Regions from separate parts of the Streptomyces sp. NPDC002324 genome, predicted to be linked through region 1. Evidence: riboswitches for the same ligand, from Rfam matches in the RefSeq annotation. Region 1 holds a riboswitch; each other region holds the start of a gene.
The links. Region 1 has a riboswitch for cobalamin ahead of ACWCRJ_RS26805 (ABC transporter substrate-binding protein). Riboswitches for the same ligand answer to the same signal wherever they lie in the genome.
Positions count from the first base shown of each region.

Region 2: linked by a shared signal. The riboswitch ahead of ACWCRJ_RS17845 (ribonucleoside-diphosphate reductase subunit alpha) and the one ahead of ACWCRJ_RS26805 (ABC transporter substrate-binding protein) in region 1 are both predicted to bind cobalamin.
Region 3: linked by a shared signal. The riboswitch ahead of ACWCRJ_RS27900 (cobalamin biosynthesis protein) and the one ahead of ACWCRJ_RS26805 (ABC transporter substrate-binding protein) in region 1 are both predicted to bind cobalamin.

Region 1 covers NZ_JBSFCF010000022.1:150,556-153,818, forward strand. Annotated here, with positions in the region: gene ACWCRJ_RS26800 (FecCD family ABC transporter permease) at 1-98, opposite strand, end outside; gene ACWCRJ_RS26805 (ABC transporter substrate-binding protein) at 95-1,135, opposite strand; cobalamin riboswitch at 1,197-1,373, opposite strand; gene ACWCRJ_RS26810 (superoxide dismutase) at 1,835-2,476, opposite strand; gene ACWCRJ_RS26815 (HoxN/HupN/NixA family nickel/cobalt transporter) at 2,768-3,263, opposite strand, start outside.
Region 2 covers NZ_JBSFCF010000011.1:240,203-243,465, forward strand. Annotated here, with positions in the region: gene ACWCRJ_RS17835 (nucleoside hydrolase) at 123-1,112, shown strand; gene ACWCRJ_RS17840 (GNAT family N-acetyltransferase) at 1,244-1,750, shown strand; cobalamin riboswitch at 1,814-1,949, shown strand; gene ACWCRJ_RS17845 (ribonucleoside-diphosphate reductase subunit alpha) at 2,073-3,263, shown strand, end outside.
Region 3 covers NZ_JBSFCF010000024.1:62,836-66,098, reverse strand. Annotated here, with positions in the region: gene ACWCRJ_RS27905 (cobyric acid synthase) at 1-373, opposite strand, end outside; gene ACWCRJ_RS27900 (cobalamin biosynthesis protein) at 370-1,341, opposite strand; cobalamin riboswitch at 1,449-1,602, opposite strand; gene ACWCRJ_RS27895 (hypothetical protein) at 1,938-2,183, shown strand; gene ACWCRJ_RS27890 (hypothetical protein) at 2,297-2,518, opposite strand; gene ACWCRJ_RS27885 (anion permease) at 2,550-3,263, opposite strand, start outside.

The DNA.
Region 1 (3,263 bases):
GCCGAGATGTCGGCGGGGCCGATCGTCACCGCGACGGCGACCGACGCGAGCAGCGCGGCGCAGCCGCCGCCGGTCAACAGCAGTGCGCGCGGGCTCACTTGACGAGCCCGAAGTCGCGCAGGCCGGCGGCGACCTTCTCGATCCCTTCGACGGTGCGGATGGAGGGGTTCATCGCCTGCCCGCTGAGCAGGACGTACCGCTTCTTCTTGACGGCGGTCAGGTGACGAGTGGCGGGGTTGGTCTCCAGGAAGCGGATCTTGGCCTGGGCGGTCTCGGCGGTCTGCTGCCTGCGGGTGAGGTCGCCGATCACGATGACGTCGGGGTCACGGTCGGCAACGGTCTCCCAGCCGATCTGGGGCCACTCGTCATGGGTGTCGGCGAAGGCGTTCTTCGCGCCGACGGCCCGGGTGATGGCGCCGGGTGCACCGCAGCAGCCGGCGAGGTAGGGCGACTGCGAGTTGGCGAACCAGTACATGAGCGAGACGCCGGAGGCGTCCAGCCCTTCGGTCGCCTTGCGCACCCGCTCCTTCGACTCGGCGACGAGCTTGTCGCCGCGGGCGTCGACGTCGAACGCGTGGGCCAGGTCGTGAATCTCGCCGTAGACGGCGTCCAGGGTGAGGGGCTTGCTGCGCGATCCGTCGCCACCGCTGTCGTTGTCCTTGCCGGCCGAGCAGTCGGAGGGCGAGACGTACGTGGGCACGCCCAGTTTCTCGAACTGATCGCGGGTGGCGACGCCGCCCTTGCCGAGGGTGGAGACGAACGAGGCGGTGACGAAGTCGGGTTCGGCGTCCAGGACCTTCTCGAAGGAGGGCGCGTTGTCGGCGAGCCGGGGCACGGACGCGTTGGCCTTGTCCAGGCCCTTCATGACCGGGTCGGTCCAGGTGGCGGTGCCTGCCACGCGGTCGGCGAGGCCGAGGGAGAGCAGGATCTCCGTGGTGCCCTGATTGAGCGAGACGGCCCTCTGCGGAGCCGACTTCAGGGTGACCTTCCGGCCGCAGTTGTCGATGGTGCGCGGGTAGTCCGCGCCGACGGACGGCTTGGTGTCCTCGGTGCCGCCTGTGGAACCGCCGCAGGCGGTGAGCAGTAGCGCGGGAGCAAGGAGGAAGGCAGCGGGACGGAGGGCGGTGCGGAGCACGGGCGTACCTCGGTGGTCGGGGCTCGTTCGCGGAGCCTGGCCTACGGACGTCCCTCCGCACACGGGTGCGGAGGTGCCAGCAGGTCTTCGGACTCGGGTTCGTCCGGACGGGGCGCCTTCCCGGTCTCCCAGTGGCATGCGTGCCCCACCCGTCCCCCTCACCGCTGCGCGTCAGTTCCGGATTCGCACCGGATTCCCTGGCCTCGGATGTGGCTCGACTGGCTCCCCGAGGCTATCAAGATCGCCGCGTCGTCGGGTCGTGCGATCGGTCACGGGACTTGGGACACGGCACACGGCACACGGCACACGGCACACGGCACACGGCACACGGCACACGGCACACGGCACACGAGACACGGGACGGAGGTGCTCGCGTTCCGGTGCAGCACGCCGTCGTCGGTAAGGCGATCCGCAGCGCACGGCACAGGGTTGCTGTTGCTGCGGCGCGTCGGGGGCCCGCTCGCATCCGCAGGTCGGCCGTGAACTCGCCGCCCACGGATACGTCCGCGAAGCCGGCCCGCCCCGGGGCCTGCAGAGCAGGGCCGGACCCCGGACGGCGCGTTGAGCGGATGGAGAAAGGCCCTCGCAAGTCACGTCCTTGCGAGGGCCCTTCGCCTTGCCGCCTGCCCGGTGAAGGTTGAGAAGACGATCACGAGCAGGACGTCGGTGCGGACGCCGTCACGGTCACGGCGTCAGCGCTCAGGGGGTGAGCAGCAGGCTGTCGCCGCGCTCCTTGGCGGCGGCGTAGCGCCTGGCCACGTCCTGCCAGTTGACGACGGCCCACATGGCGTCGATGAAGTCGACCTTCTGGTTCTTGTACTGCAGGTAGAAGGCGTGCTCCCAGGCGTCGAAGACGAGGATCGGGGTGGAGCCCTGGCCGACGTTGCCCTGGTGGTCGTAGACCTGCTCCACGATCAGGCGACCGCTCAGCGGCTCGTACGCCAGTACGCCCCAGCCGGAGCCCTGGGTGGTCGCGGACGCCTTGGTCAGCTGGGCCTTGAAGCCCGCGAACGAGCCGAAGGACCCGGTGATGGCGTCGGCCAACTCGCCCACGCCGTCCGCGGCCAGGGGCTCGCCACCGCCGTCGCCGGTCATGTTGTGCCAGTAGATGGAGTGCAGGATGTGCCCGGAGAGGTGGAAGGCCAGGTTCTTCTCCAGGCCGTTGATCGAGCCCCACTGCTCCTTGTCCCGCGCCTCCGCCAGCTGCTCCAAGGTGTCGTTCGCGCCCTTGACGTACGCCGCGTGGTGCTTGTCGTGGTGCAGCTCGACGATCTGCGGGTTGATGACCGGTTCGAGTGCCGCGTAGTCGTAGGGAAGCTCCGGGAGCGTGTAAACCGCCATGTCCAACGTCCTCCGACACGTAATTGCCACTTGTGTGCAGGTGCACGCTAACAGCATTTACGACTGATTGCCGATCAGGCATAGGTCCTAGGACCACAGTTGCGTGGCGGACCCGGAGGACGTCTCGCTGTCATGTCGCTTTCACTGCCGACGGGGCATGACACGAGCGGCCAGCGGCCGGAATGCCGGGCTACGGCCGGACTCCACCCGATCGCCGCTGGTGTACGGCCGGTGCGCGGGCTGCGCCGACTGGAGCGGTGGGAAGCCGTCCGCCGCGAGCCCCGAAGGCTCCTACTCCGCGGAGGTGGGTGTGCGACTCAGCCCTGAGGTCCACTTCTCCTCGATCCTGCCGACCTTCCACACCAGCAGGGCGATCACCCAGGTCGCGAAGAACAGCCCGACGACGACATATCCGATGATGTTGAGGTCCAGGCCGGAGACCCGGTCCCAGAACGGGCCGTGCAGCCCCGCCTCCTGCGCGAGCAGGCCCAGCAGTTCGACCGTGCCGATGAGGAGGGCGACGGCGACGGACAGGCCGGTGATGGTGAGGTTGTAGTAGACCTTGCGGACCGGCCTGGAAGAGGCCCAGCCGTAGGCGAAGTTCATGAAGGTGCCGTCGATCGTGTCCAGCAGTGACATGCCGGCCGCGAACAGGATCGGCAGACACAGGATCGCGTACCAGGGCAGGCCGGAAGCAGCCCCCGACCCGGCCAGCACCAGCAGGGCGATCTCCGTGGCCGTGTCGAAGCCGAGGCCGAACAGGGCACCGAGCGGGTACATCTGCCAG
Region 2 (3,263 bases), on a different contig from region 1:
CGCGAGAACCCCCACCGACCCGCACCCGTGGAACTCACCCCTCGGGGTCGAAGGGGCAGCGCCCCTGATGAAGGGACGGGCAGGGGCGGCGGGGGCGCACACCACCCGGCTACGCTGACGACGTGACCGTTCGCGCACCGATCGTCCTGGACAGCGACCCCGGTATCGACGACGCCGTAGCCCTGCAGTACCTCCTCGGCACAGGCCTGTGGGACCTCAAGGCCTACACCTCGGTAGGCGGCAACCTCCCCGCCGAAGCGACCTACGCCAACGCCCGAGCCCTCTCCCGAGCCCTCCGCATCGACGGCGACATCCCCGTGCACCGAGGCACGGGCCGCCCCCTCTCCCCCCTCCCCTACCGAGAGGCATCCGCCTTCCACGGCCCGGCGGGCCTCGGCAACGAGACACTGCCCGACTCCACGGCCCCGCACCCGACGGAGTCGTCCGCACAGGCCCTGCTCCGCCTCTCCCGCCAGTACGAGGGCGAGCTGACGGTGTGCGCCACCGGCCCCCTCACGAACATCGCCGTCGCACTGCTCGAAGACCCTCACTTCGCCCACCGCGTCGCCAGATTCGTGTTCATGGGGGGCGCCGCCCAGGTGCCGGGAAACATCACCCCGGTCGCCGAGTTCAACATCTGGGCCGACCCCGACGCGGCCGAGATCGTGCTCTCCTCCGGCATCCCGTTCACCATGGTCGACCTGGACGCCTCGCACCGCTGGCTGTTCCGCCCCGCCGACCTCGCCGCGCTGGAGGCGGCGGGCCCGGGCACGGCCCTCGCCGCCCGGCTGATGCGCACGTACATGGACGCCTACACCCGCCACGGCGGAGACGGCACCTGTCCGTTGCACGATCCGCTGGCCGTGGGGGTGTGCGGGGACGAGGCGTTCGTGGCGGCCGCCGAGGGCGCCGTCGTCGTCGAATGCGCGAGCGAACTCACCCGGGGCCAGACCGTGTTCGTGCCGGCCACCGCCCGGCGCGTCTACTACTCCGAGTCCCCCGCCCTGACCGCCCGCCTCCGCGCCACCGGCCGCGTGGCCCTGGGGCCGGGCACCCGCGACTTCAGCAGGGACTTCGTGGCGACGCTACCGCGGTGGCCGGCGGTGGCCTGACCGGCCCGATCACCGGTGGACCGGCCGGTTCGGAGCAACCTTCGGCCGACCGGACCGGATCATCCGACTAACGCCTGCTCCTGTGGACAACCGCGGACCCGCTAGGCCGCCCCTCGTGCACACTGCGACGCATGGACATCACGATCAGGGACGCGGCCCCGGATGAGTACGCCGCCCTGGGCGAGGTCACCGCACAGGCCTACCTCGGCGACGGACTGCTGGACTTCGGGGAGAGCGACCAGTACCTCGGTGAGCTGCGGGACGTGGCGAAGCGGGCCGCCGAGGCCGAGGTGCTGATGGCCGTGGCGGACGGCCGGGTGCTCGGCGGTGTGACCTTCGTCCCGGCGGGCGGCCCCATGGCCGACATCGCCGGTGCGGGAGAGGCCGAGATACGCATGCTCGCGGTCTCCCCGGAAGCACGCGGGCGGGGTGTCGGTGAGGCGCTCGTGCGGGCCTGTGTGGAGCGCGCCCGGGCAGTGGAGGGCTGTGTACGCGTCGTGCTGTCGACCCAGAGGAGCATGCACGCGGCCCATCGCATCTACGAACGTCTGGGGTTCGCCCGCACACCGGAGCGCGACTGGAACCCCCTCCCCGACGTCCTGGACATCTCGCTGATCACCTATGAGTTGACGCTCTGACACCCTGCGCAGCCGAATGCGACACAACATGTGGGGGTGACACCGCGCACCGGCACTAGATGTATGCTCATGCTCGCTGTCGCCACAGGGGAATCCGGTGCGAATCCGGAACTGTCCCGCAACGGTGTACTCGCGTGCGTTCACGCTCTTTTGCGCACGCCTGTTCAGTCCGAACACCTGTCGACAGCGCGCCCGGCCGTCCGGTCCGGGTGCCTGACGTCCGGGCCTCGTGGAATGGGCCGGTGGACGCGACGCCCCCGTGCGCTCGTGAGCTGCCGCCTGCCCTCCGCCAGGCCGCTTGCCGAGCGAGGGAGAGCCCCACGTGACCATCGCGCCAGCCGACCCGGTTTCAGCCAACCCGGTTTCAGCCGACCTGGCTTCAGCCGACCCGGCGACGGAGACCGACAGTCCGGGTTCCGCGTTGCTGCGGACCCTGACCGAGCTGACCGTCGACCTCCCCGACGCCGACCCCGGCCGGGTCGCCGCCGCCGCGCTGCGCGGCCGGTCCTCACGCGGCGCCTCCGCCGAGATGGTCGTGGAGCTGCGCGAGCTGGCCACGGAGGCGGCCGCCGGTCTGATCTCCGAGGACCCCGCCTACTCGAAGCTCGCCGCGCGGCTGCTGGCCATCGGCATCCGCGACGAGGCCGCCTCGCAGGGCGTCACCACCTTCGCCGAGTCCATCGCCGTGGGCCACCGGGAGGGCCTCGTCGCCGACCGCACCGCGGAGTTCGCGCGCGTACACGCCGAGCGCCTCGACGCCCTGGTCGACCCGGCCGGCGACGACCGCTTCGGCTACTTCGGCCTGCGCACCCTGCACAGCCGCTATCTGCTCCGGCACCCCCTCACCCGCAAGGTCGTCGAGACGCCCCAGCACTTCATGCTGCGGGTGGCGAGCGGGCTGGCCGAGGACGACACCACGCGGGCCGTGGACGAGGTCGCCGCGCTCTACGGCCTCATGAGCCGCCTCGACTACCTCCCCTCCTCCCCCACACTGTTCAACTCCGGCACCCGCCACCCCCAGATGTCCTCCTGCTATCTCCTCGACTCCCCGCTGGACGAGCTGGACTCCATCTACGACCGCTACCACCAGGTGGCCCGCCTCTCGAAGCACGCCGGCGGCATCGGTCTGTCCTACTCCCGCATCCGCTCGCGCGGTTCGCTGATCCGGGGCACCAACGGGCACTCCAACGGCATCGTGCCGTTCCTGAAGACGCTGGACGCCTCGGTCGCCGCCGTGAACCAGGGCGGCCGGCGCAAGGGCGCGGCCGCGGTCTACCTGGAGACCTGGCACTCCGACATCGAGGAGTTCCTGGAGCTGCGCGACAACACCGGTGAGGACGCCCGCCGTACGCACAACCTGAACCTGGCGCACTGGATCCCGGACGAGTTCATGCGCCGGGTGAACGCCGACGAGCAGTGGTCGCTGTTCTCCCCGGCCGACGTGCCCGAGCTGGTCGACCTGTGGGGCGAGGAGTTCGAGGCGGCCTACCGCAAGGCGGAGGCGAACGGCCTG
Region 3 (3,263 bases), on a different contig from region 1:
CCCGCAACTCGGCGAGACAGTCCAGCACGGTCCCGAGCAGCCGCTGTTGCCGCCCGCCGTGGTACCCGCGCGCACTCATCTCCCCCACGGGCTTGCCGAGCAGCACCACCTGACTGCTGCTTTCACCACCGGGCTTCAGCAGGACGGGGTTCATGAGCGCGGTCGGCTCCACCCGGCAGGCCTGGGCCTGCATGGCCTGGGCCCGTCCGATCTCGGCGCCCTCCTTCGTCACGAAGGAGTTGAGCGACATGTTCTGCGCCTTGAAGGGCGCGACCTTCACCCCCTGCCGCACGAGCCACCGGCAGATCCCGGCGGTCACCACGCTCTTCCCGGCATCGGAGGTGGTTCCGGCGACCAGCAACCCGCCACTCATCCCTGACTCCTCGACCGCCGTGCCGGCCGCCCCGCGACCCGCCCCCGCACCATCGCCGCACCCGCGCTGACACCGAGGGCGAGCCAACTCACCCTGCGGGACAGCCGGACGGCCCGTTCGATGTCCCCGACGCCGACGGCCCGTCCCTCCCCATTGAGCACGGGCCGGTGCTCGACCCGCCCCCCGTACGACAACGTGCCCCCCAACCGCACTCCGAGCGCCCCCGCGAACGACGCCTCCACGGGCCCCGCGTTGGGACTCGGATGCCTGCCCGCGTCCGCCCGCCAGGCCCGCACCGCCCCCCGGGGATCCCCGCCGGCGGCGGTGGCCAGCAGGGCGGTCAGCCGGGCCCCCGGCCACCCCGCCACGTCGTCCAGCCGCGCGGAGGCCCACCCGTAGCGCCGGTACCGCCGCGACCGATGCCCGACCATGGCGTCCAAGGTGTTGACGGCCCGGAACCCCACGAGTCCGGGCACTCCGCCGACGGCCCCCCACACGAGCGCCCCCACCACCGCGTCGGACGTGTTCTCGGCGACGGACTCCACGACCGCCCGCGCGATCCCGTCCGGGTCGAGCGCCTGCGGATCCCGTCCGCACAGATGGGGCAACCGGCCCCGCGCGCCCTCGACATCGCCCGCGTCGAGGAACCGCGCGATCGTTCGCGCCTCCCGTCCGAGCGAGGTCCCCCCGACGACGGCCCAGGTGGCGGCGGCGGTCAGTCCGACGGACGCGATCCGTGACGGCCGTACGGCGGCCGAGGCGGCGGCCCCCAGAGCGACGGCGCCGCCGGCGCACACCGCGGTGTGCAGCGCGCCCCATCCCCGGTGGTCCCGCCACAGCACCCGCTCCGCCGCACCGGCGGCCCGCCCGAACGCGGCGACCGGATGCCCCCGGCGCGGATCGCCGAACAGCAGATCGCCGAGGAGCCCGACGGCGGCACCGTACGCGAAGACGCGATCGGCACGCACCGGTTCAGCCGATCACGGGGTCGGGCAGGGTCCGGACGCTGGGCCCCGAAGGGAAGCCGCACAGGGCGCACATGGCGATAGGTCCTCACTCAGGGTGTCCACGCCCTGGTTCGACGAGACCGACGGCGAGAGTTCCTGGCTCCCGGGGAGACGCTTCGAGATGCTTCCCCGGTGACAGTGGCGGGACCGCGCCGGACTCGCACCGGCTTCCTCTTCAACCGTCGTACATGGCCCCGGCAGTCCACCACGCCCCCGGAAGACCCGTCAACTTGCTGTTGACCTGCGGCGCAACGGTGTGCTCAGCCCCACATCGCCGAAATCCCGTCAGACGCCCGAATCGGCTCTTTCCGCGCTCCCGCCGGACGGCCCGGCCGGGCACACCCCGAGGAACGGCGGTACGACGTCCGAGCCGCATCCGGAACTCTGTGTACATCTTCCGCCACACGGCGTGGTGTGCTTTTCTGGCTGGACTTGTTGGACCCGGAACGGGCGCCTCGCGACGGGTCGCCCGGGGGACGGGAGGTGCGCACGTGGAAGATCGGCCGAGCGGGACGGTCTCGTCGGGCACGAGGTACGGGAGCGCGCGCGGAACGTGGGTGGCGGAGGCCGCGCCCTGGGCACTCTTCTGTTCGGTCATGGGGGTGCTGGCCGTCGGCGCGGGCGCGCTGGCGGCGCTCCTCGTCCCGGCGGGTGAGGTGCGCGGTCCGGTCTGGACGCTGGTGACGGTTCTCGTCGCCGCCGGCGCGGGCCTGTGGTCGGGTCTCACCCCGGGCACGGGGCGGCTCCGGGGCCTGAACCGTGCTCCGGTCGTGCCCCCGCCCCGCGGGCCGGAGCGTCGCTGACGCCGGCCCGGGACGCGGGCGACCCCCGAGGGCGCGGTACGCCGTCGGGGGTCGCCGGTCGAGCTGTCGAGAGACCGGGGAGGTCCGGTCTCAGGTCATGATCATGTCCGGTCTCAGGTCATGATCAGGGAGATTCCGTACGCCACTGCCCCCGCGCACAGCGCGAAGCACACGTACGCTCCCGTGGTCGCCGCCGCCACCGAGTCGCCCCGGGTCGACGCCTCCTCCCGCTTGGAGAGGCCGACGATGCCGAGGGTGAACAGGCCGACGAGGGCCACGGTGACCACGAGGCTGACTCCGAAGACGGAGCCGAGAGCTGCCCAGTCGATGTGCATGGTGGTGATCTTCCTCAGGGAGTCGTGGGGCTCAGACGGCGTGCGTCGGCGCGGACGTGCTCGCCGGTGCCGTGGTCTCGGCGGCGGGGGCCGGGATGGTCGCCGTGAGGTCCTCGGCCACGGTGCCGACCGGCGGCGGGGTCACGGCGGCGATCGCCGTCGTCACCACCCCGGGCGGCTCCTCGGTGTCGTTCACGTTGGTGTGGTCGACCACCTCGCGGCGGGAGACCAGCCAGATCGCGGCGCTGGAGGCGACGAGGAAGACCGCGACGACGGCCGTGCCCCAGGTGCCGAAGGACGTCACCCACTCGGCCAGCGCGGCGACCAGCGCGGCGGCCGGCAGGGTCAGGCCCCAGGCGACGAACATCCGGGTCGCGGTGGACCAGCGGACCACCCCGCCCTTGCGGCCGAGGCCCGCGCCCATCACCGCACCGGAGACCGAGTGCGTGGTGGAGAGCGAGAAGCCGAGGTGCGAGGAGGCCAGGATGACCGTGGCCGCGCTGGTCTGGGCGGCGAAGCCCTGCTGCGGCTGGAGGTCGGTCAGGCCCTTGCCCATCGTGCGGATGATGCGCCAGCCGCCCAGGTAGGTGCCGAGCGCGATGGCCGTACCGGCGGAGACGATGACCCACACCGGCGGGTCCGAGTCGGGCGCCAGGGTGCCGCCGGCCACCAGGGCCAGCGTGATGATGCCCATCGTCTTCTGGGCGTCGTTCGTGCCGTGGGCCAGCGAGACCAGGCCGGCGGA